Regions from separate parts of the Clostridium saccharobutylicum DSM 13864 genome, predicted to be linked through region 1. Evidence: riboswitches for the same ligand, from Rfam matches in the RefSeq annotation. Region 1 holds a riboswitch; the other holds the start of a gene.
The links. A riboswitch is a leader RNA that binds a small molecule or an ion and turns the genes downstream of it on or off. The one in region 1 is predicted to bind FMN.
Positions count from the first base shown of each region.

Region 2: linked by a shared signal. The riboswitch ahead of CLSA_RS02785 (ECF transporter S component) and the one ahead of ribD (bifunctional diaminohydroxyphosphoribosylaminopyrimidine deaminase/5-amino-6-(5-phosphoribosylamino)uracil reductase RibD) in region 1 are both predicted to bind FMN.

Region 1 is NC_022571.1:1,625,730-1,641,738, reverse strand. It holds gene CLSA_RS07160 (bifunctional 3,4-dihydroxy-2-butanone-4-phosphate synthase/GTP cyclohydrolase II) at 1-872, opposite strand, end outside; gene CLSA_RS07155 (riboflavin synthase) at 1,010-1,663, opposite strand; gene ribD (bifunctional diaminohydroxyphosphoribosylaminopyrimidine deaminase/5-amino-6-(5-phosphoribosylamino)uracil reductase RibD) at 1,751-2,836, opposite strand; FMN riboswitch at 3,319-3,437, opposite strand; gene CLSA_RS07145 (DUF6398 domain-containing protein) at 3,488-4,693, opposite strand; gene CLSA_RS07140 (amidase domain-containing protein) at 5,349-6,185, shown strand; gene purB (adenylosuccinate lyase) at 6,494-7,924, opposite strand; gene CLSA_RS07130 (DUF378 domain-containing protein) at 8,424-8,642, shown strand; gene CLSA_RS07125 (HPr family phosphocarrier protein) at 8,826-9,086, opposite strand; gene CLSA_RS07120 (stage V sporulation protein S) at 9,210-9,470, opposite strand; gene rny (ribonuclease Y) at 9,641-11,182, opposite strand; gene recA (recombinase RecA) at 11,437-12,513, opposite strand; gene pgsA (CDP-diacylglycerol--glycerol-3-phosphate 3-phosphatidyltransferase) at 12,713-13,303, opposite strand; gene rimO (30S ribosomal protein S12 methylthiotransferase RimO) at 13,287-14,606, opposite strand; gene CLSA_RS07095 (DNA translocase FtsK) at 14,812-16,009, opposite strand, start outside.
Region 2 is NC_022571.1:584,412-600,420, forward strand. It holds gene rnfB (RnfABCDGE type electron transport complex subunit B) at 1-805, shown strand, start outside; gene CLSA_RS02750 (FAD:protein FMN transferase) at 1,167-2,216, shown strand; gene CLSA_RS02755 (NusG domain II-containing protein) at 2,363-2,743, shown strand; gene CLSA_RS02760 (Gx transporter family protein) at 2,836-3,366, shown strand; gene CLSA_RS02765 (hypothetical protein) at 3,731-4,378, opposite strand; gene CLSA_RS02770 (flavodoxin family protein) at 4,393-4,902, opposite strand; gene CLSA_RS02775 (TetR/AcrR family transcriptional regulator) at 5,337-5,930, shown strand; gene CLSA_RS02780 (bacteriohemerythrin) at 5,986-6,375, shown strand; FMN riboswitch at 6,558-6,675, shown strand; gene CLSA_RS02785 (ECF transporter S component) at 6,841-7,425, shown strand; gene rimI (ribosomal protein S18-alanine N-acetyltransferase) at 7,654-8,097, opposite strand; gene tsaB (tRNA (adenosine(37)-N6)-threonylcarbamoyltransferase complex dimerization subunit type 1 TsaB) at 8,081-8,797, opposite strand; gene tsaE (tRNA (adenosine(37)-N6)-threonylcarbamoyltransferase complex ATPase subunit type 1 TsaE) at 8,794-9,255, opposite strand; gene CLSA_RS02805 (metal ABC transporter substrate-binding protein) at 9,868-10,770, shown strand; tRNA gene CLSA_RS02810 (tRNA-Trp) at 10,915-10,989, shown strand; gene CLSA_RS02815 (LytR/AlgR family response regulator transcription factor) at 11,395-12,141, shown strand; gene CLSA_RS02820 (ATP-binding protein) at 12,135-13,385, shown strand; gene CLSA_RS22745 (cyclic lactone autoinducer peptide) at 13,361-13,480, opposite strand; gene CLSA_RS02825 (accessory gene regulator B family protein) at 13,440-14,057, opposite strand; gene CLSA_RS02830 (alpha/beta fold hydrolase) at 14,461-15,207, shown strand; gene CLSA_RS02835 (ABC transporter ATP-binding protein) at 15,667-16,009, shown strand, end outside.

The DNA of each region.
Region 1 (16,009 bases):
CTCATATATAGAAGCATACCTCTGCCTTCCTTCGCTATCATTTCCATAGATGCTGCATACTGTTCTCCACAGTCACATTTTCTCGAACCCAGAGCGTCTCCAGTCAGACATTCTGAATGAATTCTTGTAAGAACAGGTTCATCAGTAGTAATATCCCCTTTAACTAATGCCACATGACATTTATTTGTGCCTCTTTCTTCAAATCCTATAATTTTAAAATCTCCATATTTAGTTGGAAGTTTAGCTTCTATTTCCTTAGAGACACTTACTTCATTCTCTAATCTATATTGAATAAGATCTGATATAGTTAAGATTTTCAAATTATGTTCTCTAGCAAAAATCATTAAATCATCTCTTCTTGCCATATTTCCATCATCATTAACTATTTCGCATATTGTAGCAGCACCTTTAAATCCCGCAAGTTTAGCTAAATCTACAGAAGCTTCTGTATGTCCTATTCTTTCTAAAACACCTTTTTTCTTAGCAATTAATGGAAAAATGTGTCCTGGTCTTCTAAAATCCATTGGTTCATTTGAAGAAACAAGTTTGTTTATTGTATAAGCTCTTTCAAAAGCTGATATTCCAGTTGTTGTATCTTTATGATCTACTGCTACAGTAAAAGCTGTTTCATGATTATCTGTATTTCTTTCTACCATAGGATTTAACCCTAATTTTATTGCAATTTCCTCTTCTATAGGTGCACAAACAAGACCTCTTGCATACTTAATCATAAAATTAATATTTTCTCCTGTAGCCATTTCTGCTGGAATAACTAAATCCCCTTCATTTTCTCTGTCTTCATTGTCTACAACTATAATCATTTTTCCTTCTTTAAGATCTTTTATACCTTCTTCAATACTACTAAATTTCATTTTTCGCATCCCCTTTATATTTAAGCTTTTCTAATTTAACTCATACATTAATTAAATCTATTCATCTTAATAATATAATTAATTTGTCTACTGAATTATTTTTTGTTATTGCAGATTTATAACTGTATTTTCATATATCAAAATCCATTTTCCATTAAAAATTCCATTGTAATATTGCTTTTTTTCTCTTCTTCTACTTCGTCTTTTTTGCCACATAATTTTTCTACATATTTTCCTATTAAATCACATTCTAAGTTTACCTTAGAATTAATTTTTTTATTTATTAAAATAGTATTTTCTAAAGTATGAGGTATAACTGAAACTTTGAAAATTTCATTATCTACATAAGCTACAGTTAAACTTATTCCATCAATTCCAATGGAACCTTTATATATAATATATTTTAAAACATCTTTTGAAGCACTTATTGTAAACCATGTGCCATCTGCTTCTTTCTTAATTGAAACTATCCGTCCAATTCCATCTATATGTCCACTTACAATATGCCCCCCTAGTCTATCACTAGCTTTTAATGCTCTTTCTAGATTTAATTTATCACCACTACGTAAATCTCCTAGACTGCTTTTTTCTAACGTTTCTCCCATTACATCTGCTTTAAAAGAATCACTATTTTTTTCTTTAACTGTCAAACATACTCCATTTGTTGCTATGCTATCTCCTATCTTTGTATCTTCTAAAACTTTGCTGCATTGAACTTCTATTACTCCAAATTCGCTTCCTTTTGTAATTTCCTTTAATATACCAACCTCTTCAACAATTCCAGTAAACACACACTCACCTTCCTTTTCTAAGAACACCTTGTATTTATTATTTGTTTTGCATCAATTGTATATTCATTAATGTTACTCGTAACATTTTCAACTTTTTGTATATCCTTCAACTACTAGTTCATCCCCTATTTGTCTATAAGTAACATTATTTAACTTCACTGCTTCTTCAAGTTGTGAAAAACCAATTCCTGCTATAGCACTTTTGCTATTTTCCCCACCTAAAATTTTAGGTGCTATATAAAATCTCACTTTATCAACTATTCCTTCTTTTAATGCTGAAAAGTTTAATGTTCCTCCTCCTTCAATTAAAATTGAATCCAAGGACTCTTGACCGAGTTTAACCATAAGCTCCTTCAAATCAACTCTAGATTCTTTTTCGGAAACTTCTATAATCTTAACTCCAAGATTTATTAAATTTTTCTTTTTTGTTTCATCAGCTCTTTTAGTAGTAGCTATTATAGTTCGTCCATCATTATTTTTAACAACCTTAGACTCTAGTGGTATTCTAAGATTTGTATCTACAACAATTCTTATTGGATTTCTTCCATTTTTCACTCTGCATGTAAGTTCTGGATCATCTGATATTATAGTATTTACACCAACCATAATTCCTGATAATCCGTTTCTTAAAAAGTGTCCATCTTCTCTAGACTCTTTAGATGTAATCCATTTTGATTCTCCACTTACAGTTGCTATTTTACCATCAAGAGAAATTCCACTTTTTAAAACTACAAAAGGAATCTTTTCAGTTATATATTTTAAAAATACTTCATTTATCTTTTTACACTCTTCTTCCATTATTCCTACTATAACATCGATTCCATTATTCTTTAGCTTCTCAATACTTTTCCCAGCAACTAATGGATTAGGATCAAGCATTCCTACTACGACCTTTTTAAACTTTTTTTCAATTATTAAATCTACACATGGTGGTGTTTTTCCATAGTGTGCACATGGTTCTAATGTGACATAAATTGTACTTCCTTCTACATCCTCAACTGCATTTTTTACTGCATTTCTTTCTGCATGTGCTTCTCCATAACATTCATGATAACCTTCTCCTATTATTTCACCGTTTTTTACTATAACAGCACCAACTAATGGATTTGGATTAACTTTTCCAATCCCATTTTTAGCTAACTCTAATGCTCTCCTCATATATATTTCATTCATTAATTCCCTCTCCTTTCTACATCTATGTAGGTTATACTAAATTAAATGAATGTATGTATGTTTGTTTTATTAAATACGTAACCATTCTAAAACGAATAGTTGTTAAAAATCCTATCATTTTTTTAATCTCTTAGTTTTTTTAGTTAATATTAAATCTTCTAAGGAAAAAATCTGCTCCACAGACTATGTGCTTCTGTGCTCTTTAAAAGTTATTCACAAATTTTAATTTATTATAATTTCATAGAAACAAAAAACTCTAAAGATAAATCTTCAGAGTTTAAAATCATAAAAATAATTATTTTATTCATATTAATATTTCTTATAATATATATACAATGATATTAAATTTAAGACTATAGTTAATTATATATGAAATAATAAACTATATTTAATATAAAAAAACCCTGAACTATAAAAGTTCAGGGCCTAAATAGAACAAATTAAATAATATCAAAAAAATATTCTAATATGATTTATGTAATTACTTTCTTCTTTCATCCAGACTATACTGTTGGCTTCGGAATTTAACCGAATCTGCTTAAATAAAAGCTCGCGGGCTATAACCGCCAGTAGGGAATCAAACCCTGCCCTGAAGATACGTTATTAAATTTATATTTAAATATTACCACTTATTTTTATATTTGTAAAGTGTTACTTAAAATTTATTATATCGAAATCTCTTTTCATTTCCTTAAGCCAATGTATCATTTGAGAATCATTCCATACTTGTAATCCCAAATTTGCATATACCATAGCTTCTGCTTCATCTCCTATTTTAGGAATGCTTGGTATCACATTTGGCACTCTCTTTTGTTTTAATAAATATTCAATTACAAAAGGGTTTCTCTTATAAGCTCTTCTTAGCGCGCCTTCAGCTTCCTTAAGCTTGCCAGTCTTATAAAATAATGCAACTCTATTATAATTTATATGTGCTAAATAGTCAGTTTCATATTTTTCTAAAAGATCTTTTGCTTGATCATATTTTTCTTCAATCAATAACCAGCTAGATAATATTCCTCTAACTAATAAATTATCTTTTTTATCATACTTAACTACATCAAAGGCATTTTGTATTGCCTCTTCTCTTTGATTCATTCTCCATAAGTGCATAGCTAAAGTATATTTAGCTCCAAAAAATGGTTCTGATACTTTTAAACTTAAAACCTTAAAATCTGCATTTTCTAAATTCTCTATTTTCAACATATGCTGACCAGCTTTAACTGCTTTTTCTAATAGTTCTTTCTTTTCATTATCATTCAATTTAGAATCTTTTGATAAAATGATATATGCATCTGGACAATTTTCATATATTTTTAAAGCTTCCTTTGCAAATTTGGCTTTATTTTTATAGTTCTTTTCATGCCATGCATAATTTATTATTCTCTGCGCAATTACAAAGTTTTTATCAATTATAACTTTAAGGGGCTGATCTTTAAATTCTGCATTTACTGCCTCAGTTGTTACAGCAACTTCTTTACTTGACACATTTCCTTCTGCATCTATAATCCATCGCATATTTTCCTTTGATAAATTTAACAGCTTTTTTACCTCTTTTGACTTATTAGTAGCTGTACTATTACTAACTCCAAATTCCTTATATAAATCCAAAGCCTTAATATAAGGTTGTTCTTTTGCATCAAATAAATTGTTTACGGTTCCTATTGCATGTACAATTCCTGCTGCCCATGAAAAACTTTTTCCTTTTTTTATTACTTCTTCATTATTTAAGCATAGTGTTTCAGCTGCTGCTACACAAATATTTTTATATTCTTCATTAAGATATTCATCTGAAAAACTTTTAATCTTTTCAATTATTTCTTCATACTTGCCAGCTATTACGTTAGATAATTCTTGCATTGCTTTTGATAGCTCCTTTATAAAAATCTTTCATAAATTTGATTTTATCCTACAATAAGTACTATTTGCAAGTAAATTCACCAAATTCATATTTTTTATTTCAAATTACATATAACTCTACATAAAAATGCATATGTTATTATAAGCTACATCCAAAAAATAACAACTCAATTGGCCTGCCTATTTTCCATCATGCTACGTCATTAAATTGACCTAATAGACTTGCTATGATAGCACTTTGCCTCCTTGCCTGATACAAAATATCAACATCAAATTGGACTTGTTATTTATTTTCATGTGCCTAAATCAAATTCACTTTGTAATTATAGCACATTAATTATAATTATATCCACCCATTAAATAAAATAACCTTTTTTAATTCGCCCATAAATCTCTTAGCTCATATTTAATGTAATACTTTAAAATATATCTTTTCATTAAAATATAACATATATTTTATCTATGCATTCATAAATATATACTAGAAAATAATTTTTATTAGGAATTTTATATGTTATATGAAAACTTATACAAATTGTCTTATTTACTCTCTACTCCTTATGATAAATTGCATTTTGTTTTACAAGATATAGACTCTTTCTTAAATCAAGATATAACAGAAGAGATTTTATTAAAAAAGCTACTAAATTTTGAATTGAGGAAAAAATTCAATTATTCTATAGAAAATATAAAATTTAAATACAAATATAAAATCTTACATCAGAATAATATATTTTTAAAATTGAAATTTACTTTAGAACAATCATTTTTAATAAAACCTTTTTTAAATGATGTGATTTCTGCGAGTGTTAAAGAATATATACTTATTATAGAAAATTCAAATAATAAAATCAAAGTGCAATTTTTAATCGAAAAGGAAGAAAATCCAATTCTATATGATTATATATTAAATATTGATTTAGATAACATACGACGATTACCTTCCATTAATTATAATAACATTTATGCTAAAGAACTTACTTATATAAGGTCATTATATAAACAATTCAATGTAGTTACCGATAAATTAGAAAACAGTAAAAGAAATTCCATTTTTAACATTGCAGATGCTTGTGCTTACGCTCAACAATTTGCTTTAAATCCAAATCCAAATTATAAATATTTTGATGATAATATAGGCGGTGATTGTAGTAATTTCGCCTCTCAAATCATTAATGCTGGAGGTATTAATAAAACTAATACATGGAAACCATATACTTACCCTTGGATAAGAGTTGAAAATTTATATTCTTACTTAATTTCTAATAACATAGGATATAAAATTCCTGAAAATAATACCTTATCTCAAGGATGTTTAATACAATTTTATTCTCCTAAAACAGATAGGTTTAGTCACACAGGCTTCATTACTTATGAACTAACAAACGGTGATTATTTATATTGCTGTCATAGTTATAATAAACTAAATTATCCACTTAGTGCTGTTTTTCCGATAATTTATCACAAACTTAGAGCTGTCAAATTCTATTAAATTGTTATTAATCAACTTTTACTATTATAGTTTTTAAGATATCAACCTAAAAAACAAAAAATTAATACTTTGCTAACATATCATTATATATAACACTAAATAAATAAGCTTTCTTAACAGAGATACTATAGGTAAACTTTTCATCATTGGTTAAGGCACATTCAAAAAAATAACAAGTCCATTTACCAACCTATTTCTATTTCCATAGCAAATTTGGACTTATTATTTATTTTCATGTGCCTAATATATATGTACTATCTTTTAGCTTGTTATATTTTCTATATACTTGATATTATTTAAATTAAAAATTAAACAGTTATTTCACTTTCAATTTTTAATGCTTCTTCATTATTTTTAATGATAGGATTTACATATTCATCTATAAATTCAACAACTTGGCTTGGTGCTCTACCAACAAATTTGATTGGATCAATAACTGATAAGATTTCTTCTTTAGTAAGACCAAATGACTCATCATTTATTATTCTATCTATTAAATCATTATCTAACCCTTCACCTTTTACTCTTTGGGCAGCTGCCATTGAATGAACTCTAATTTTTTCATGTAACTCTTGTCTATCTTTTCCTCTCTTTACAGCTTCCATCATTATATTTTCAGTAGCCATAAATGGTAATTCCCTTTGAACATGAGATGCTATTACTTTGTTATATACAACCATATTTTCTGCAATATTTATGTAAAGATTTAATACTCCATCTAATGCTAAAAATCCTTCTGCAACTGACAATCTCTTATTTGCTGAATCATCTAATGTTCTTTCAAACCATTGAGTTCCTGCTGTTATCGCTGGGTTTAATGCATCAACTATAACATATCTAGCTAAAGCACTTATTCTTTCACTTCTCATAGGATTTCTCTTATATGCCATAGCTGATGAACCTATTTGATTCTTTTCAAATGGTTCTTCCATTTCTTTCATATTTTGAAGTAATCTTAAATCATTACTAAACTTATAAGCACTTTGAGCAACTTCTGATAAAGTATTTAAAACTATTGAATCAAGTTTTCTTGGATAAGTTTGCCCTGTAACTCCATAGCTCTTATCAAATCCCATTTTCTTTGCTACTATATGGTCTAATTCTTTTACTTTACTCTCATCTCCATCAAAAAGTTCCATGAAACTAGCTTGAGTTCCTGTAGTACCTTTAACTCCTCTAAGTTTTAAAGTTGATAATAAGAAATCAATATTTTCCACATCCATAACTAAATCTTGCATCCAAAGAGTTGCTCTCTTACCTACTGTAGTTAACTGAGCTGGTTGGAAATGTGTAAATCCTAATGTCGGCATATCCTTATATTCTATTGCGAAATTCTTTAAATGATTTAAAACTGTAACAATTTTATTTTTAATTAAATTTAAAGCATCTCTCATTATTATAACATCTGTATTGTCACCAACATAACAAGATGTGGCTCCTAAATGTATTATTCCTTTAGCAGATGGGCATTGAAGACCGTATGCATATACATGACTCATTACATCATGTCTTACTTCCTTTTCTCTTTTTGCAGCTTCTTCATAATTCACATCATTTATATGATCTTTAAGTTCTTTGATTTGCTCTTCAGTAATATTTAATCCTAATTCTTTTTCACCTTCTGCAAGTGCTACCCATAATTTTCTCCATGTTGTGAATTTCATATCGTCTGAAAAAATGAAACTCATCTCCTTAGATGCATATCTTGAATTTAAAGGTGTGCTATATAAATTTCTCATTAAAAAACCTCCACACGAATATATTTTATTTTTTTTATTTCATCATTCGTATTATAACATATTTTTTTCATTTTTGCTCATGGAATTTTATAATTTTACAATAATATATATTATACTTTGTACTTCTCGCACATAATTTATACTTTACATTAACAATTAGAATTCTATAATTAATATTTTTTATTTAAATTAAACTTTTTGTTATTATTGTAATCAAAAATCATATATATATATTAGACATTATATTTAAGATATATATGTTAAATATTGAATTGTACATTGAAATTATGTACAGCATCACTAGGGAATAAATAAATCACATTGCAACATATATATTAAACATAATTACAAATAAAAACATTTACTTATTTTATATTTTTATGCCTAGATTTATATACTATCTAAAGTATACCTTCTAAGATTAATCTAATTGTTAAAATTATAACCTTTATATATTATCTTTAATTTTTCAGTTTTTTAAAGATTGGAGTGAAATTTTATGTACAAGTTGAATTTCTTTGATAAATTATCTTTACTATTAGTTTTAATGGGTTCTATAAATTGGGGATTAATTGGATTATTTGATTTTAATTTAATCGATATATTACTTAGAGAGGCTCCACTAATTGAACGACTTGTTTATGTAGTTATTTTGGTGAGTGCCATAAACCTATCTACATTAGTATTCAAATGTAACTATATAGATAGTGATGATTAAATAACTCTTAAATTATAATTATATTAAAAGCATATTTAATCAATATATAAGTTATTAAATTATTAAACAAAAGGCTAATTCAAATCTTTATCACTAATTATTGTTGTAGCTTTTTTGCTTATATATTTGTAATTTATAATAGAAAAGGTTCCATATTTAAAATATGGAACCTAGCATTGTATATTAGTCTTCTAAATTTTCAACTAATTTAACAATTTCTTCAACTGCTAAAGCTTCGTCATCTCCTGAAGCTACAACTTTAATTGTTGCATCTTTAGTTACTGCTAAAGATAAAACTCCAATTAAGCTCTTTACATTTGCTTTCTTACCGTTATATTCTATACTAACGTCAGATTTAAATGATGAAGCTTTCTTAACTAATAATGTTGCTGGTCTAGCATGAAGACCTGATCCGTTTTTTACAACAGCTTCTTTTGCTATCATTAATATACACCTCTTTACAAAAAAATTAATAAATATAGCATTTAACTATTATAGTATAAACGTTTTTATAAATAATTTCAACTTAAAAATTAATTGTTGTTGCTTGAATTAACGCTAATTTTGTTATCTAGGCTGTACAATTAATTTTATAGCTGTTCTTTCCTCTCCATCTATTTGTATATCTGTAAAAGCTGGTATACAAACAATATCTTTCCCACTTGGGGCAATAAAGCCTCTTGCTATGGCAATAGCTTTTACAGCTTGATTAATTGCACCTGCTCCCACAGCTTGAATTTCAGCTATATTCTTCTCTTTTATAATCGCTGCAAGGGCTCCTGCTACAGAATTTGGATTTGATTTTGTTGATACTTTTAATACTTCCATTTTTATTATTCCTCCTACAATCTATTATGCAAATCGTTTACATTATAATATATTCTATATAATTTTGGAAATTCCTTTTAAAAAATAAAAAATATTAAATTTTATTTTTTATTTTCATAAATAAAAAATAAAGTATATTTTGTTATTAAACAAAACATACTTTATTGTAACTATTTAGCAAAATCCACTGCTCTAGTCTCTCTTATAACATTAATTTTAATTTGTCCTGGATATTCAAGTTGCTCTTCAACACTCTTAACTAAATTATGTGCTAGTTCAATTGTGCCAATATCATCAACTTTTTCTGGTTTAACCATAATTCTAATCTCTCTACCAGCTTGAATGGCATATGACTTTTCTACACCTTCATACGAATTTGCAATTTCCTCTAACTTTTCCAATCTCTTAATGTATGCTTCTAATGTTTCTCTCCTTGCACCAGGTCTAGCTGCTGATATTGCATCTGCTGCTTGAACCAATACTGCTTCTAGAGATTGCATTTCTACATCTGAATGATGGGCTGCTATTGCATTTATTACTAATGGTGATTCATGATATTTCTTAGCAAGATCCCCACCAATTAAAGCATGAGGTCCTTCTTGTTCCTGATCAACCGCTTTACCAATATCATGCAGCAATCCTGCTCTTTTAGCTAGAGTAACATCTAAACCTAGCTCTGAAGCCATTAAACCAGCTAAGTATGAAACTTCTATAGAATGTTTTAAAACATTTTGACCATAACTAGTTCTATACTTTAATCTACCAAGAAGTCTTATAATTTCTGGATGTAATCCATGTACGCTAGTTTCAAGGGCCGCTTGTTCCCCTTCTTCTTTTATACTATTTTCTACGTCCTTAGTTGCTCTTTCAACCATCTCTTCGATTCTTGCTGGATGTATTCTGCCATCCACTATTAACTTTTCAAGTGCCATTCTTGCGACTTCACGTCTTATTGGATCGAAGCTAGAAAGAATGACTGCTTCCGGAGTATCATCTATAATTAAATCTACTCCTGTTAAAGTTTCTAAGGTTCTAATGTTTCTTCCTTCTCTACCTATTATTCTACCCTTCATCTCATCATTCGGTAGTGCAACAACGTGTACAGTTGATTCTGACACATGATCAGCAGCGCATCTTTGAATTGCAGTTGTAATTATTTCTCTTGCTCTTTTATCTGCTTCTTCCTTTGCTTTACCTTCAATGTCTTTTATCATTAAAGCTGTATCATGTGTAATTTCTTTTCTAATTTCATCTAAAAGAATTTGACGAGCTTCTTCACTAGAAAGAGCTGAAATTCTTTCTAATTCTGCTCTTCTTTCGTCATAAAGCTCCTGTACCTTTGCTTCTACTTGATCTACTTCAAGCATTCTCTGATTGATTGTTTCGTCTTTTTTCTCAAGAATCTCACCTTTTTTATCAAGTGCTTCTTCTCTCTGAATTACTCTTCTTTCAAGCCTCTGAATCTCATTTCTTCTCTCACGAGATTCCTTATCAAAATCATTTCTTAATTTGTGAAGTTCTTCTTTTGCTTCAAGGATTGATTCTTTTTTAGTAGATTCAGCATCTCTTTTAGCTCTTTCTAGAACTTCTTCCGCTTCTTTTTCAAGCGATTCTATTTTATTTTTTGTTGTATTTTGAATTGTTTTATAAACCACTATTCCTAATATTAATAAGACAACTAAATCTATTAATATCATTACCGCTAGTTCCACATAAACACCTCCTAATTTATTAATTTCTCATTTATACTAACAAGAAAGTAAGTAGGTGTCATACTCTTCTCACTGCATTATGAATAATGATAAACCAGTATTCCTTTTCATTCTATATTAAAAATAAAATTATGTCAAGTTTGCCCATATATTGATTATATCCTTCATTATACTGATTTATACTTGAATATTCTAAATATAGCTACAGATATTAATTAACATACCTGTAGCTATATTTTGTAATTTTTAATATTTTATTTTTCGGTATTTTTTGTATCTGACTTGCTATCATTATTATCTTCTTTTGCTGAATCTTCTTTAAATAATTCTGCTTTTGGAAGATTATATTTTTCTCTAATTTTATTTTCTATTTCTAATGCTACTTCAGGATTCTCTTTCAAGTATATCTTAGCATTTTCTCTTCCTTGACCTAATCTTATATCACCATATGAAAACCAAGCTCCACTTTTTTGAACTATCTCTTCTTTAACTCCAACATCAACAATATTACCTGTTCGTGAAATACCTTCATTATACATAATATCGAATTCAGCTTGTTTGAATGGTGGTGCCACCTTATTCTTCATGACTTTTACTCTTGTTCTATTGCCAATAATAGTATCTCCTTGTTTTATAGAATCTATTCTTCTAATATCAAGTCTTACTGATGCATAGAACTTTAGCGCTCTTCCTCCTGTTGTTGTTTCTGGAGAACCAAACATAACTCCAACTTTTTCTCTTAATTGATTTATAAATATAGCAACACAATTAGTCTTGTTTAATGTTCCTGCTAATTTTCTTAATGCTTGTGACATAAGTCTAGCTTGAAGACCAATATGTGAATCTCCCATTTCGCCTTCAATTTCTGCTTTAGGTACCAATGCTGCAACAGAGTCAATTACTAAAACATCAATTGCACCTGAACGTACTAAAGCTTCTGCAATTTCAAGACCTTGCTCTCCTGTATCTGGTTGAGATATTATTAAGCTATCAACATCTACTCCAAGTTTTTGAGCATAACTAGGATCTAATGCATGCTCTGCATCTATATATCCTACTGCTCCACCTTTCTTTTGTGATTCTGCAGCTATATGTAATGCAACTGTAGTTTTACCTGAACTTTCAGGTCCATAAATTTCAATAATTCTTCCTTTAGGTACTCCACCTATTCCTAAACATATATCTAAATCTAAGCATCCTGTTGAAATAGCATCCATATTAGAAATATTATGGTCTCCTAATTTCATTACTGCACCTTTTCCAAATTGCTTTTCTATATGACTCATTGCGCTTTCAATGGCTTTTAATTTTTCCGCATCTATAATTCCCATAATACAACCTTCCTCTCATCGAACTTATGTTCTTATTTGATTATAAATTAATTATATACTATAGTCAATAATTAATTCTAAGAAAAGCCCCTTCTTTATATACAAAAGAAGGAACCATCTAAAGTTATATCCATATTTAATATTTCTAAACATATTTTTTTCAACTTTATTTTAATTAATATTCTTAAATATATAATTCTTACTTATCTATAGCTACAGCATCTTTGTTCTTTTTAAAATAGTCGTAACCAGAAACTAAAGTTATAGCAACTGCCACCATAAGCATTACATATGGTACTATGTTAAAAAATTCTTTAAAGTAATAATTGCTAGCTACTAATTGTTTAACATAACGTATATCATGTATATTTACCTTTAATAGCATTAAAATTATTGCTATTATCTGTATTACAGTTTTAATTTTTCCCCACCAGCTGGCAGCAATAACTTTTCCTTGTGCTGCGGCTATTGAGCGCAAACCTGATACAGCAAATTCACGTGCAATTATAACAACTGCCGCCCATGCAGGTACTATATGTAATTCAACCAAAGATATTAACGCTGCAGTAACTAATAATTTATCTGCTAATGGATCCATAAATTTCCCAAAATTAGTTATTTGATTTCTACTTCTAGCAATATATCCGTCTAATTTGTCTGTTATTGAAGCTAATACAAATATGAAAGTTGCAATTGCACTTCCATAGGGTATTTGTTTAGTTGCTATAAATATTAAAAATATAGGAACTAAAACTATTCTAATTAAAGTTAATTTATTTGCAAGGTTCATCAACAACAACTCCTACTAAATCATAATCCATATTTTTTGTTATTTTCACTCTAATAAATGTGCCAATTTCTATGCTGTCTAATGATTTAAAGAATACATTCGCATCAATATCTGGTGCCATCTCATAACTTCTTCCCATATAACATTCTCCATCATATCCTTCAACAAGAATATCATATAACTTTCCAATTTTCAATTTATTTAACTCTTCTGATATATCTTTTTGTAATAACATTAATGTTTCTTCTCTATTTTTCTTTACTTCTTCGGATATTTGTCCATCCATTTTAGAAGCTGGAGTATCTTCTTCTTGTGAATAAGTGAACACCCCTACTTTATCAAGTTTGTATTCTTTTAGAAAATCCTTAATTTCATTGAAGTCCTCTTGAGTTTCTTGAGGAAAACCAACAATAAAAGTAGTTCTTATTATCATTCCTGGAATTCTTTGTCTAAGCTTATCTATTTTACCTAATATAGTCTGCTTAGTAGTTTTTCTTCCCATAAGTTTTAAAATATGATCACTTATATGTTGTATTGGTAAATCTAAGTATTTTACAACTTTATCATTGTTTGCAATTTCATCTATAAGTTCATCATAAATTTCTTCAGGATAGCAATAGAGTACTCTTATCCACTTTATTCCTTCAACTTTAGATAATTCCTGTAATAATATATGAAGACTCTTTTTATTATATATATCACTACCATATAAAGTTGTATCTTGAGCTATAAGAATTAATTCTTTAACTCCAGCATTACTTAGTTCTTTGGCTTCATTTATTATATTTTCAATTCTTCTACTTCTAAATTTCCCTCTAATTTTAGGAATTATACAATATGTACAAAAATTGTTACATCCTTCTGCAATTCTAATATAAGCAGTCTCTTTTTGTGTTGTAAGAATTCTCTTTCCTTCATTTATATTTTCATCAGAATAACCCAAAAGTTCTTCTGCCATTTTATTTCCTTGTATAAATTGTGTTATAAACTCATTTATTTTATTATAATCATTAACACCAAGCATTAAATCTATTTCAGGTATTAATTGACCTAATTCTTCGCCATACCTTTGTGTAAGGCATCCTGTAGCTATAAGCAATTTACATTTATAAGAATTTTTATATTCTGCCATTTCTAGTATTGTATCTATAGATTCTTGTTTAGCACTTTCTATAAATCCACATGTATTTACTATAATTATATCTGCATTTTTAGGATTATTAGTTATCTCATATTCAGTACTCATGTTACCTAGTATTATTTCTGAATCCACTCTATTTTTATCGCATCCTAAACTTACCATTCCCACTTTATATTTATCATGATTAGCCTTAACTCTTATTTGATCTTTTACAATTTCTATATTATTTCCGTTCAAGTCTTTAAATCCTCCTGTTTTCTAGTAGCTTTAATTATAGCAAATTAACACTATAATTTACAAGTCACTAGTATTACATATCTTATTGTACTAAACAAATATACTAATTAAATTTTATATTTGAATGTTCCTAATTGCTATTCTCGTCGCTGTTTTCATCCTGAAGTTGCTGCTTTGTAACTAATACTTGCCTTGGTCTACTTCCATCTTTTTCAGAGATAATTCCCCTTTCTTCTAGTTGGTCCATAATTCTAGATGCTCGATTAAAACCAATTCTGAGCTTTCTTTGAAGAAACGAAGTCGATGCTTGTTCATACTCAACCACTACATTTATTGCCTCACTCAAAAGTTCATCTACATCATCATTTCCTTCTCCTGCTGCTAAGCCTTTTGAATCTGCAGTATTATTAATATGATCAATTATATCTTCTTCATAATTTATAACACCTTGTTCACTCTTAATAAATGATATAACCTGCTCAACCTCTTCCTCTGATATAAAGCAACCTTGAACTCTTAAAGGCTTACTTTCTCCTACTGGATAGTAAAGCATATCTCCTTTTCCAAGAAGTTTTTCAGCTCCTGAACTATCCAAGATTGTTCTTGAATCTATTTGTGAAGAAACAGCAAACGATATTCTTGATGGTATATTAGCTTTAATTACTCCTGTTATAACATCTACAGATGGCCTTTGTGTTGCAATAACCAAATGCATTCCAGCTGCTCTAGCCATTTGAGCTAGTCTTCCAATATAATCTTCCACATCATTTGGACACACCATCATTAAATCTGCAAGCTCATCTACAATAATAACTATATATGGAAGCTTTTTATCTATAATCCCTTTATTAAATAATTCATTATAAGATTCCATATTTCTAACTCCCATATCTGCAAATAATTTATATCTGGTTGTCATTTCATTAACTGCCCAGTTTAAAGCAGCTGCAGCCTTTTTAGGATCAGTAACAACTGGAATTAAAAGATGTGGTATTCCATTATATACATTTAATTCAACAACTTTAGGATCAACCATAAGAAGCTTAACTTCATTCGGGTTATACTTGTATAATAAACTTATTATAAGCGAGTTTATGCATACACTCTTACCAGAACCTGTGGCCCCTGCTATTAATGTATGTGGCATCTTACTTAAATCACCTACAACACACTTACCTGAAATATCCTTACCTAACGCAAATGCTAACTTCTTCTTTGACTCTATGAACTCATCATTTTCCAACACTTCTCTTAAAAATACTGCTGTTTGTTTAGTATTTGGTACTTCTATACCAACTGCTGCCTTTCCTGGAATCGGCGCTTCTATT
Region 2 (16,009 bases), 1.0 Mb from region 1:
TACTGTAATAATGGTTTTAGCAGTAATGGTTGGAATTGGGATTGTTTTTGGATTCATTCTTGCTATTGCAAATAAAAAGTTTTCAGTGGAAGTAAATCCACTTATTCATGAGGTAGAGGATGTTCTTCCTAAGGGACAATGTGGTGCATGTGGTTATGCAGGATGTGCAGGTTATGCAGAAGCAGTAGTGCTAAATAAAGAAGTACCACCAAATCTATGTGTACCTGGAAAGGATGCTGTTGCTAAATTAGTAGCAGAAATTACAGGTAAAAGTGCTGAAAAAGTAGAACCAAGAATAGCTCATATTAAATGTAAAGGAGCTATTGGAAAAGCAAAGCTAAGTTATAATTACAAGGGTATAGAGGATTGTGCAGCAGCAACTTTACTTCAAGGTGGACCTAAAGGATGTAAACATGGGTGCGTAGGATTTGGAACTTGTGTTAATAGCTGCCCATTTGGAGCATTGTCAATGGGAGAGGATGGATTACCTAAAGTTGATGCAAAAAAATGTACAGGCTGCGGAACTTGTGAAACAGCTTGCCCTAAGAATGTCATAGAAGTTATGCCAGTAAATTCGATTGTAAAAGTTAATTGTAATTCTAAAGATAAGGGAGCTATCGCTAGAAAACTTTGTAGTGCAGAAACATGTTTAGGATGTGGAATTTGTGCAAAAAATTGTACTTATGGTGCTATTAAGATTGAAAATAATCTTGCAGTAGTAGATTCTAAAATATGTGTTGAAAAATGTAAAGAACCAACATGTTTAGCTAAATGTCCAACATCAGCAATTAAAATTGCTAACTAATTAAAGGATATTTAAATTATGAAATCATATATAGGGTTTAACAATGAGAATTTAACTTATATTATTTTTTTGAATGTACCTTAGATTATTGATAGTTTATATTTTGAGTTTTCATTGGGGAATCCTATGGGTGATTTCACATTAATAATCGGAATTGTATTAAGGCACAATTAAAGAATAATATCAGTATGTGTGATTAGTTAGCATCATACTACAATTCTATTAATACGTGTGCTATTAGCAGGATTTACTTGTTTGTCTCACGCAAAATATTGGTGGAATATTTTGAACCGTTATTTTTTGATGTGTCTAAAAATGTTTTTTTGAAATATTTTCGATAAAAATAGATTGGAGTAATCATATGAAGAAAAATATATGTGCAATACTAGTTTTTATTTCAATTGTTTTAAATTTTACTTCTTGTGATAGTAGTAGAAATAAATATTATGAAAAAAGTAATATAGTTATGGATACGGTAGTCACATTAAGTGCTTATGGAGAAAATTCTAAAGAAGCAGTTGAGGAAAGTTTTAAAAAGCTAGATGAAATTAATGAAATGGCAAGTACTAATATTGATACTAGCGATATTTATAAAATAAATAATTCATCAGGAGAAAGTTATGTACAGGTTCATCCTGAAATTATGAAGATGATAGAAACTTCAATAAAATATTCAAAGTTAAGTGATGGAGCATTTGATATTACTTTAGGTCCTATAATTGATTTATGGGGGATTGGAACAGATAATGAAAGAGTACCTTCTGATGAAGAAATAAAAGCTAAGTTACCATTAGTTGGATGTGATAAAATTAGCATTAATGAAGAAGAAAGTAGTGTTATGCTTCAAAAAAAAGGTATGGCTTTAGATTTAGGTGGTATTGCTAAAGGATTTGCAGCTGATGAAGTCTTAAAAATTTATAAGAAATATAATATTGAAAATGGTCTTATTAATTTAGGATCAAGCTCTATTTACGCTGTTGGAAAAAATAAAGATAACAATAAATGGTCTGTTGGAATTAAACATCCTAGAAGTGAAGATTCTAAGAACTATCTTGGCATAATTAAATTAAGTAATGAAGCATTATCTACATCAGGTGATTATGAGAGATATTTTATAAAAGATAATAAAAGATATCATCATATAATAAATCCTAAGACTGGATATCCAGCAGATAATGGTGTTATGAGCGATACAATGGTAATAGATAACGATGATGAAGATAAAAATATGTTAGCAGATTTATTAACTACAACAGTATTTATATTAGGACCTGAAAAAGGATTAAATCTTATAAAAACTTTACCTAATGTATCTTGTGAAATTACAACATCAGATTATAAAATTTATACATCAGATGACTTTAAAGATAGAATTACAGATTTAAATAAAGAATTTGAATTTGCAAACTAGTAAAGTAAAATATATATGATTTTGATATAGATAAATAATTTAAGAATTAGACTTATAACTAGAATGTATGGAATTTCGGTTAGTGATCACATAACTCTAGATTATAGTTTGGATATCTATAAAGATTAATTTTAAGAGGAACTATTATGTTTAAAAAGTGGGATATAATTATTATAATTTTTTTAATATGTTTATCATTTATTCCAGAGATTATTTTTGGAGTAGCAATGGGTAAAAATTATAATGGAACTTATGCAGAAATAACTTTAGATGGCAAGCTTTATAAAAAGATACTTTTATCAGAGCATAGGGGAAAAGAAGAATTTGATATAAAAACAAAATATGGATATAACGAAGTTGAAATTAATGATCAATCTATTGGAATACTTGATGCAGATTGTCCAGATAAAATTTGTGTCCACTCTGGATTTATATCAGAACCTGGACAAATTTCAGTTTGTCTTCCTCATAAATTAATGATTGAAATTAAAAGCAGCAACAATGAAAAAAATCTTGATGTTTCATAAATATATTTGGAATTAATTTAGATATATTTGCTGTTATGTATACTTTTAACAATATTTATATCGATAGAGATAACGGTGAAATGGAGGTTAAAATGAAAAAAACATTTCGAATAGTTTTTATAGGTCTTTTAGTTTCTCAAGCTTTGGCACTTTATACAATTGAAAGTATGATTCCAGTACCTTTCATTGCTCCTGGTGCCAAACTTGGATTAACAAATTTAATTACTGTCATAGCTTTATACATATTAAATAACAAAAAGGATGTTTTTCTAATAATATTATTGCGGTTATTGTTATCAACTATATTCAATGGAAGCTTATCTACATTTATGTATGGTGCTGCAGGTGCAATTCTCAGTTATTATGTAATGATATTTGTTAAAAAATTTGGAAAAGATAGAGTGAGCATAGTAGGAGTAAGCTGTTCTGGAGCGGTATTTCACAATATTGGTCAATTAGTAGTAGCTTCAGCTATAGTTCAAAATATAGCTGTTATGCTCTATTTACCTATATTATCGATAGCAGGAATTGGTACAGGAATTTTTATTGGAGTGACTGCAAATTTTGTAGTTAAACATTTATCTAAGTTACCATATTTTAAAAGTCTGAATTTAGACTTATGAGGTGACTAAACGAAAGTAAGGGTACTCTGTTGCTCGATTGCTATAGAACATAGCTATGGATTTCTAACAGTAAGAGTTGCTCAATTCCTGCATGTTCCCCAGACAAGCAAGAATTGAACAACTTTTACTGAAGAAATACCTATAGCCATATTCTAAATGCAATGCTCGCAAAAGAGTACCCTTGCTTTCTGGTTTGGAATGTATTTCAAAGTTTAAAGCTAATTTATAATTTGTTGTATAAAATAGACTTTTTCGCATCCTTCTATAGATATCTAATTTAAGATTTAGACTTATAATTAGAATGTGTTCCCATACTAGAAATTACATAAGTTTAAGTTATTTATCTATAATTTAAGATATAAAATCAATAGATTTGTTTATAAAGATCTTTAACTTTTAGATTATTTTTCTTAGCCATGGATTTCCAACCATGATTGCCTGCAAGTTTAAATATAAGTTTAGACATTTTTGCATTAGTAAATATATTATTTATTGAATTATTAGAATTATCTTCAATATCATTTTTTAAAGTTAAGAAAGCGTTATAAACAGGTTTTTTCATACGAGAGTTTAAAGGAATGTTTTTAGAGCCTTTAAGAAATTCACCGCCACCTATACCAAGACCAAATCGCCAGTTAAAATTTATTCTCTTAGAATAATTTTTTAAAATATCAAGAGCTATTTTATTTTGAATGCCTTCTAAGAATCCACAATTAACAAGTCCATACATATCAATATTTGGAGTGTTTTTGTCTTTAAGAAAATCTTCAAATGTAGCAAGAAAATTTAACATTGTGCTTGGAAAACAATCTGCATATAAAGGGGAAATGAAAATAACTTTATCATATAATAAAAGCTCATTTAACGAATTCTCATTGTTAACAAGATTGCTTATATAGTATTCTTTTGATTTAACATTAGTACTTAATAATTTAGTTAATTCGTTTATAAGATAACTAGAAGTACCTTTTCCTTTTCTTGGACTTCCATTTATAATACATAAATTAATCATAGAATAAACCCTCCCTACAAATTTTTAAGTATTTTTTTAGATTCGGATATATCTTTAATTATATAAACTTCATAGTCTGGAATACATAAATTAATAGCATTTCTTCTAACTAAATCTTTAAAAGTTTCTTCTTCATCAAAAGTAATATTTTTATTATATCCTATTACAATAAATTTAAGGTCTTTTTTATAACGAGGAAGATGATGAAGCTCACCATTAACTGTTTGAAAAAAAGGCAATAAAATGCCTATTGATCTATCAATTACATTTTTTACGTAAGAAGTATAGCAGCCATATTTTATTTCAGTTAGAATTACAAAAGTATCACCTTCTAAAATATATTTTGGCATTTCTGTATAGGAATCTTCGATAATGCATCTACCTGGTGTCTTGAGCCAACAATTAAAACATCCTAAGCAACCATTAATATTATCTATCTCTTTTGAAAGTACTCTTGAATTAGGAGGTAACACAGATGTAAGTTCTTTTGAATCGTCAACATTTAAATCATGAATTAATAACATAGAAAGTCTCCTTTTTATTCACAGAAATATATACAAACTAACAAGTATATATTTGTTGAAATTTTATATTTATTTGTAATTTTTATATTAGGGTAATTTTAAGTTATATTTATTAATAAATATATGTTTACACTGTCAACTTAATGATAGAGTAGCACTTAAAGTTTACACTGTCAACATGTTATGATATTATATAGATTACAAATTTAATTTTTCATTAAAATCAAGTTTCTATTACTAAATTATTTTTGAATTATACATATGTTGCAATATGATTTGTGAATTGATTTATTTATACAGTACATAGTTTTAATGTAGATTTCAATTTTCAATATATATGTTAAAAATATTATAGATAATATAAAAAAAGTATTAATAATATATTTTGAATTTTAGTAAATTTATATATAAAATTTAGGAAAGAGGTTTTACGTATGCAGGTCGATAAGTATCATCACGGAGATTTAAAAGAAAGTCTAATAAAGATGGGACTAAAGTTATTTAATGAAGAAGGGGCAGAAAAATTTTCAATAAGAAAAGTCGCCGCAATGTGCAACGTAAGTCATTCAGCTCCATATAAACATTTTAAAAATAAAGAAGAACTGATTAATGCAATATCTGAATATGTATTTTATAACTTTAAAAACTCACTAAATGAAATCGTGGAGAAGTATAAGGATAATCCAGGTGAAAGAATTATACAATTGGGAAAAAAATATGTTGCTTTTATGGTAGAAAATCCAGATTATTTGAAATTTGCGTTTTTAACAAATTCAGAGTATAAAATAACTATAGAAAAAAATACACTAAAAAGTGAAGAGTGTGGAACGTTTAAAGTATTTGAAAATTGTGCTTTTGAATTTTTACAAAGTGTAAATGTTAAAGAAGAAAAATATGCACAAGACATAATTGCCATGTGGTCGATGGTACATGGGCTTGCTACGATGTTGTCAAATAAGACATTTACATATAAAGGAGATTATCTTAGTTTGGTTGAAAATATATTAAGAAATAATCTTAGATTTTAAATTGTGGAGCTAAAATGTAAAATTGATTTAAATTTATATAAAGGAGATTATTATTATGTATAATATGAAAGAAGAATATAAAATTGGATTAGATCATATTGATAAGCAGCATGAAAAGCTTTTTGAGTTGGCTAACAAAGCATATATGTTATTAAAAGATGAATTTGCTGTTGATAAATATGATAAAATAGTAGAAATAATAAATGAATTAAAGGAGTACACTATTTTTCATTTTAAATCAGAAGAAGAATATATGGAAAGTATAAATTATAAGGGATTATTTAGTCAAAAACTACAACATGAAAAATTTATTAATGTTCTTCAAGAATTAGATTTCAAGCAGATTGATGAAAATCAAGATGAAAGTTTGATAAAAGTGTTAGATTTTTTAAATGATTGGTTATCTGATCACATATTAATAAGTGATAAATTTATAGGAAAATAAGGAACAATCAAAAAAATAATAGTCTATTTTTTGCATTATAATCATATTTATTTAATAGATTACCATTAGGTAAACATATTATTTTCTTATTTGATTGTAAAAATATATTATAGACTAATTTATTTTGTTATAGATGTTGTTGTAATATGATTAATTAAGAGATATAATAAAATTAATAAAAAATATATCTTCAGGGCAGGGTTAAAATCCCTACCGGCGGTATAGCCCGCGAGCTTTAATTTAAGCAGATTCGGTGTAATTCCGAAGCCGACAGTATAGTCTGGATGAAAGAAGGTAACCTATTAGTATTTAAGAGTTTAGTTATTCTTATTTATTTGAATGTATGCCCTGATGTATTTAACATCAGGGTTTAATTTTTTTGTTAATGAATTTAAAATAAGATTATTTTCAAAGGCTAAATACTAATAAGCTACACCAGGAGATAACTTTTGGGAGGCAAAGAAAATGAATGAAAAAACAAGTAAACTAGTAAAAATTTCTTTATTATCGGCTATAGCACTTATACTTAGGTATATAGAATTTCCAGTATTACCACTATTCCCATGGCTGCAAATGGATCTAAGTGATGTACCAGCAATGTTAGGGACATTTGGTTTTGGACCAATAGTAGGAATAATAATTGAACTATTGAAAAATGTTTTAATATTAGGAATAAAGGGAACAAGCACTGCTTTTGTTGGAGAAGTTGCAAACTTTTTATTTGGAGTAGCACTATTAGTACCAGCAGGACTTGTATATCATAAGAAGAAAAGTAAGAAAACTGCTATTATAGGCATGATATTAGGTGGTATTTTCATGGAGGTAGTAGCTATTATAGTAAATGCATATTTCTTATTACCTGCTTATGGAATGAATATGGACAGTGCTCAACTTATGCAATATATTACTTTAGGACTATTACCTTTTAATGGAATAAAGTCTGTTATAGTATCAGTAGTAACATATGTATTGTATAAAAAAATATCTGTGTCAATATTTAAAGTTGAACCTAATTTTGGTGGTTCTAAAAATAGTGCAAAAACTATGTAAGTAGATTCTGCAACCAAGATAAGGACAGAGTTAGCAATCATAGAAAAGTAAAAATATAGTTTAAGAATTAAATTAAAAAATACATATAAATTGCAAAGAGATTTATATAGAATCTAAGCAATTTATATGTATTTTATTTTTTATTAAACTTATGCATATATATCTAAATAAGTGATATTTTTTAGTTGCTTAATCGCTTTACTATAAGTTTAAATGTTATTAAGAATTTTAACTTTCTCTTAGCCACATTAATATGGCATCTTCTTTATTGTCTTCATAATATCCTTTTCTAACTCCATCTTTTTTAAAACCATGTTTAAGATAAAGCTTTTGAGCATTTTCATTGCTAGCTCTTACCTCAAGAGTATAAGCAATACATCCCTTAGACTTACAGTATGTTAGCAATTCATCTAATAATTTAGAAGCAATTCCTTGCGTTCTATAGTTAGGGTGAACAGCTATATTTGTTATATGAGATTCGTCTAATATAATCCAAGTACCAACAAATCCTACTACTATATCATCACATCTTGCAACAAAGTAATGTGCTATTGGATTATTTAATTCTTGAATATAGGATTCCTTGCTCCAAGGAAGAGAAAAACTTAAGGAACTGATATCTAAAACTCCATCAATATCTTCCTCTTCCATTAAATCAACAGTTACATTCATTTCTTAATTGCATCCTTTGTTCATATTCTCTCTCAGCTTGTGGCTTCTTTAAATAGAATGGAGTGGAGTTAGGATCATCAAATTGACCATCTCTTAGCAATTTACTACCTATTTCACCTAGAGATGATGCACGAACTAAATTTAAGTGATTTGGAGGGAAGTAACAATTTGGACAATTTTCAATTAGATAATCTTTGTATTTATCTAATCCATCTCCAATAAATATTACTTTTTCTCCTTTAGACTTAATTATTTCTACAAGTTCATCCATATCAAGTGCAGAATAATCCATAAGTTTTTCAAGTGAACCATTGCAACTCTTATATAATGAAGTATAAACGCTATTTCTTAGAGCATCCATTATTGGACAGATAAGTCCATCAAAATTAGCAACGCTAAATGCTAAAGCGTCTAAGCTGGATAGGCTAACATAAGGTTTACCGCTTCCAAAGCTAAGTCCTTTTACTGTTGCCATTCCTATTCTAAGTCCAGTAAAGGAACCAGGCCCCTTAGAAACAACATAGCCATCAATATCATCAATAGTTAAATTATTAAATTTTAATAAATCTTCAATTATAGTCATTAATATAACAGAATGTTCTTTTTTATCATTCAAAGTAATTTCGCCAAGTAATTTATCATCTTTCATTAAAGCTACAGTTGCAACTTTAGAAGAGGAATCTACAGCTAATACAATCATATTGTCAGCTCCTTTATATAATTATATCTTTCTCCATAAGGAGTTAATATTATTTTTCTGTAATCTTCACCTTTAGCAAGATCTTTTTCTATATATATATGAAGTAAATCTTTAGGTAGAATTTCTTCTATATAATTTGCCCATTCTATAACAGATACAGCATCTGAAAATATGTAATCATCAAATCCAATAGCATAAACTTCATCAGGATCACTTACTCTATAAACATCGAAGTGATTTAATTTTAAACGTCCACTATCATATTCATTTACAATAGTAAAAGTTGGACTTGTAATAGTCTCATCTATACCTAAGCCTTTTGCTATTCCTTTTGTAATGTGGGTTTTACCAGTGCCTAAATCTCCAGTTAAACAGATTATATCACCAGCATTTAATAACTTTCCTAATTTTATTCCTAATTGAGTAGTTTCAGCTACACTATTAATTTCAAATTTCATGGAATACCTCCTTCAAACTTTTAAAGAGAATGAATGTAAGATAATTTTAGGCACATTTTGATTGTACCTTATATAAAATTTCTCATTCTTTTATTTTATATCAAATTTTCATAAAAGCAAATTAATAAATGTTATTATTGATTTATTTATCAAAGCTAGATAGAAATCTATAGTCCAGTTGTATAACAACCCAAAAAAAGAATAAAGAATAAAGTTTATTTCAGTAAGTTGTATGATAAATCTAAAATTGGGATTTATTTATCTATAACAACTTTACGAAATAGAATTTATGATGATTTTTAGAATATTCAATTGCAGTTTAAAGCTACATAAAATTGTAATAAATTTATATATATTTATTTGTAATTAGTTGGTATAATAGATGTAAATGCATATTAGAATTAAAATGATAGATAATTAATTTACATGAATGTTGACTTAAATTGATTTTTTCGATAAAATTTGGATGCACATAAAGTGAATTAATAAATAGTATAAGGTTAAAATAAGTATATAAATGAACGTGACAGATAAATAATAAATGTAAGATTGATTAACGTGAAAATAAAGTTTTTATGAAAAGTAATCTGATTTTTTCGGGGGTGACTTATTTTGAAGAAGATTACATTTGCTATGGTATTAATAACTATAGTATTGTCTTTAGGAATGAGTGTATTTTCAAGTCCTTTGCTAGCAAATACTGAGAATAAAAGTAATGCTGAAATGAGAGATAAATATTTAAATATAATGACTGTGAATAAGCCGCAATATGATATGGTAAAGAAAATTATAAAGGACAAGCACAACGTTCAATATATGTTTACTGATGAAAAGGAAATCAGTGAATTTAAATATAATGCAAGTGTTTTGGAAAACGTATCAAATATGGATTTATTTATATATTCTGGAGCTACTTTTGAACCTTGGGCTAATTCATTTATTAGTGAATTGACAAAAGGAAATCTAGGAATAATTAATTTATCCAGAGGAGTAAGACTTTTAAATTATGATGAAGGTGCAACTAAGGAAAATCCTTATTACTTTGAGGGTATAGACGAATATAAAATAGCGTTATGCAATGTAAAGGCAGCTATTGAAGATAGAGATCCTAAAAATAGAGATTTTTATGAAAAGAATTATAATATTGCAATTAAAGAATTTAATGATAAATTAAAATCTTATGATGATAAGATAAAATCGCTTAGTGACTATACATTTATAACATTAAATCATGATTTTGATTATTTGACTAAATCCTTGAACTTAAATATTAAAGAACTTAATAATCATGAACTGGGTGAATTTATAAAAAGCAATAATTTAGATCCTAAAAAAGTTATTGTTATAGTAGATGGAGAACAAGATCCAAAAATAAATTTGTCTGGATATAATACAATAAAGTTATGGAAATATTATGGAGATTGGTCTTTTGATGACTTGATTTTATATAACATAGATGAATTAGCAAAATGGGCAAAACCAGCAGATAAGAGTTCAACTGGAAGCGTGGCATAATAATTGTTAATTATAATATGTATTAAAAATTAAATTATATGTAATAATAATATATAGGTTATAAGATTCAACAAGTTTTTTAAAAAAAATAAAAAAACTTGTTGATTTATTTAAAATTATATTATATAATCGTTTATGTCGTGAAGGGGTATGGCTCAACGGTAGAGTAGTGGTCTCCAAAACCATTGGTTCTGGGTTCAAATCCTAGTGCCCCTGCCATAATTGTCGTAGCACAGTGTGTTACGGCTTTTTTTTATTTAAAAAAACTAGTTATTTATTAAATTGGTTTATACATATATTCTTCAGAATCGATCATAGCCATATACTAGTCAATACTATTTTGTGATCAGCAATAAGGGGCAAACTTTTTTGAGAAAAGAGAAAGTTTGCCTTTTTTGTGTTTTAGCAAAATAAATAATTTTAGAAGATAAATAATATTTGAATTAAAAAACATATAGCTATATGAAATAACTAATAGTTAATTTTTAAAGTGAAGATAATGAAAAATACGTAGAAATAAGTATGTAAATAATAAAAGTAATAAAAATAATAACTCTTTTTTTCAATTAAATTGTATAATATGTAATAATATTGTATTATAGAAATAGATGGGAGTGATGTTTTTTGTATTCTGTTATTTTAGTAGAAGATAATATTGAGGAAAGAAATATTTTAAAAAAAATGCTTCTTTCAATATCTGAATTTATAAAAATATATGAGGCCGATAGTGAAGCAACAGCTTTAAATATAATTCAAAATAATGACATTAATATGTTTTTAATAGACATTAACCTAAAACAATCTTCAGGATTAGATCTTGCGATGAAAATTAGAAGTATATCTAAATATGAATTTAGGCAAATCATTTTTCTAACAACTCATATGGCATATATTACACAAGCATTTAAGAAAACACATTGCTATGATTACATATTAAAACCATATGATCATAAAGAGGTACAAGTTATGTTAAATAAGCTTATACTTAATGAGAGCAGTTATAAAGATAAAGTAGAAGAGAAAGAATTAGTTATAACTTTGAAAAGTGGTATATATGTAGGAATTAAAATAAGGGAGATTATTTTTATAGAGGTTATAGGTAAGAATTGTGAAGTAAATACTATTAATGGTTTGTATATTGCTAATAATATGAGTCTAAAGAAGATTATGAAATTAATTGATTGTGACGATATTATCCAAAGTCATAGATCTTTTGCGGTAAATAAGGATTACATATCTAAAATAGAAAAGATTGATATTAAATTAAGTGCGGTGTATTTTAATAATTCTTCTAAAACTGCACTTTTAGGATATAAATTTAAGAATAATGTAATAGATGAATTCAAAAAAGGAAAAGTGATATTATGCTAGGCAATTTTATTATGGATGCTTTAGATACAACAATTGTATTTTGTTTATGGAAAACAATAAATAATAAAAGTAAAGTTAATGTATTTAAACAGTTGTTAGCTATACTTATTATTGCTAGTTTAGTTGCAGCAATTGAACAATTAAAACTTAATTTTATATTAATATATATAGTGTATATTACAGTATTAAAAATTATATATAACTCAAATTTAATAGAATGTGTATTAATATATTTTTTTATAATGCTTGTAGATATGGCTCTGCAACTAACATTTACAATAATTATTAGACCATTTATTACGAACTATACACTTAAAGGAATTGTTATAGAAGTAATAATATTAGTTATTTCCATTATTTTTTTAAAGCTAAATAAAAATAGGAAAATTACATTTGAAAAAATAAATAATAATATTTTGGTTTATTTAGCTTCAACTTGTATTATATATACTATGTTATTTAAAATTATTTGGGAATATGATTCTAATATAATTTTAAATAACATGTTTATTGTAGCAGTTATTTGGATTATACTGATATTTTGTCAAACGTTAACATATTTTCATATTATTGAAATAACAAAAGAAACAGAAAAGTTAAAAATATCTAATGAATATAATGTTGCTATAAATGAAATAGTTCAAGAAATAAAACAAAGACAACATGATTTCGTTAATTATAAAAATACAATAAAAGGTATGATGGAAGTTTTAGATGAAAAAGAACTGAGGGAAGCAATTTATAATTATATGAAAGATGAGGATGAATATGATTATAAGATAAATGAACTTATATATATTGATAATGCAGTTATTAAATCTATATTATATAGAAATATGTGTAAAGCTAAAAAATATAATGTTAATCTGCAATATAAAATAGAAAATAATGTTTTGGATGATATATTGAGTTATCAGGAATTGTCTAATATATTAAATAATTTATTGAATAATGCTTTTGACGAGGTAATAAAAGAAGAATGTATTAATAAAAATATTAAATTAGAAATTGTTAATAGAAATAAAGAATCTCATTTAATAATTAAAAATCAAATAGCTAATGTTAATGATCTTAATTTAAATGAGATGTTTGAAAGAGGTTTTTCAACTAAAAATATAGGTACCAGAGGTTATGGGTTATATAATGTAAAAAAAATAATTAATTTACATAAAGGTTTTATAAAGGTAAATATAGAATCCGGAAAAATTAAATTTGATTTTTATTTTAATAATTCTTCAGGATAATCTGGTTCACCATACATACCACCACAACTTGATTTTGATACTAGATTAAATAAATTAAGTAGTATGGCTGAAAAAATATTTATAGATTTTTGCATTTCGAACAACTCCTTTTATATTAACGATAATTAATTGAATGATTTGTATTAATATACTTAAAAATATACAATTATATATTTTAGAATCTGATAGTTTAAAAAATAATATAGACCAAAATGTAAGCGATATTAAAGATAATATCTTTAATGTCGTTTTATTTTTTATTGGTCTTTTTTCATTTTTACAAGGAGCATAAGTTAATGTAATAATGAATGATATTATAAAAAAAACTATATAAAAATTAATATTTAATTGTATAGCTGATTTACTAAATAGTAATATTGATAAAAAGTAAATTGTACTTACAATTAAACATGAAGTATAAGTTTTACAATGAATACCTCCCCCTAATGTTCTTGTTGAAATTAAAATAACAAAAATCAAGAAAAAAAGTGGTATTTCATTAAAAAACAAAAATATTATGAATATAAGTGATAATTTACTTATATCTCCTAAAATCACTTCTAAAGTATACTGCATTTTTAGTAAATCTGTTTTTGTTAAAGAACTATTATTTTTTTTTAAATGTTTACATATTAAAGTTGAAAAACTTTTTATCATTTTAACCTCTTTCATAATATTTTATATTGTATAAAAATACTATATATTAAAACAAAATTCAATAGAAATGACATAAAACGCAAAAATATAGGAATAAAAAGAAATAATAAGTTAATAAAGATAGTCATTAAGATTATATTTGCCATATAAACTATCAAAATTAATTTAGAAAAGTACTAGAGCTGTCTATAATATAAAAATGAACATTCAAAAAATAATCTAAATAATTTAATTTTGTAGTTCGTGCTATAATATACGTGAAATGTAAATATATATAAAACACAAGTTATGAGAGAGGCGGTATTGTAATGGGAATTTTTAATGGACTTTAATAGTCTATGTGTAAGAGTGAGTATTAAATCTCCAGTATAGACTATACAGAAAATTTATAATGTTTATTATTACTGGGAGGTAAGAAATGTCTTATTTTAAATATCAAAATTTTGATATTTATTACAAAGTATATGGTGAAGGAAAACCTTTAGTTATCATACATGGGGATACAGCTTCTTCAAAAATGTTTATACCAGAATTAAAATTCTATTCTAAAAATTTCAAGGTGATTTTGCTAGATTTAGTAGGACAGGGAAAATCTAAAAGAGTAGATGAATTACCTTTAAATTATTGGCATTTTAATGCAATGGTAGTTATTGGGTTATGCAAATATATAGGTGTTAACAATGTTAATTTATTAGGTACAAGCGGTGGTGCTATTGTTGCGTTAAATGCAGCATTAGAGAATTCAAACTTATTCAATAAAATAATTATAGATAGCTTTATGGGAGAAAATTTACCTTATGAGTTTGCTGAAAAAATTTTAGTTGATAGAAAAATAGCAAAAAATAAGTTAAGCTCAAAGTTATTTTGGTTTATGATGCATGGTTTTGATTGGAAATATGTTATTGATCAAAATACAAATTTAATTATGAACTTTGCAAGAGAAAAAGGTGATTTTTTCGAGTGTAATCTTAATAATATAAAAAATGATATATTAATTACAGGAAGTTTGAAGGATGATTTAATACCTAATATTGAAAATATATTAAAAAACATTAATTCGAAAATAGAAAATTCTAAATTAGTTATTTTTAAGTATGGAAATCATCCAGCTATGTTTAGCAATAAAAAAGAATTTAGAAATTTAGTGTTGAATTTTTTGATGTAAATTATTCATTTAAAACTACTCATTTATTAAACTAGAAGATTTAGTGATAAAGTCATATCTAGTTTTAGCTTCTATAACGCTTATGATTGCTTTAGTAAAATCATAGATAATTAAATTATATGTACAAAATTGCGTTGAAATAAATATTTAGTGATATATTTATAATTAAATTAAATGATAAAATATACTTTTTATTCTTAATTATACATGGTGAAAAATGTATTTACTTAATTTAGAAAAAGTGTAACTATATAATTACAAGTATAGTTACACTTTTTCTAAATTATAATAAGAAGTTATAGGTAGGGTAAATGTTTATTACAATATTATCGATTGATTATTAAAGTTATAGCAATGTAATTTAATAAAAAGGATAGATGTTATTATATAAATTTTTATATCTAATAATTTTTTAAATGTAATTCTATTATTGTAACATATATAGAAAAGGGAGGAATTATGTTAGTCTTAAAAGTAAAAAAATTAAAAAAAACTTATAAAAATAATACAAATAAAACTAATGCACTTAATGGTATTGATTTTACAGTAGGACAAGGTGAATTTGTTGGTATAATGGGACCATCAGGGAGTGGTAAAACTACTTTATTAAATGTACTTAGTGGAATATCAAAACCGACAGCTGGGGAAATTGAAATTTTAGGACAAAGTGTAAAAGATATGTCTAAGCATGAAATGACATTATTTAGACGTAAGCATTTGGGATTTGTATTTCAAGATTTTAATTTATTAGATAGTTTAACGCTAGAAGAAAATATTATGTTGCCATTAAGCTTGGAATCAT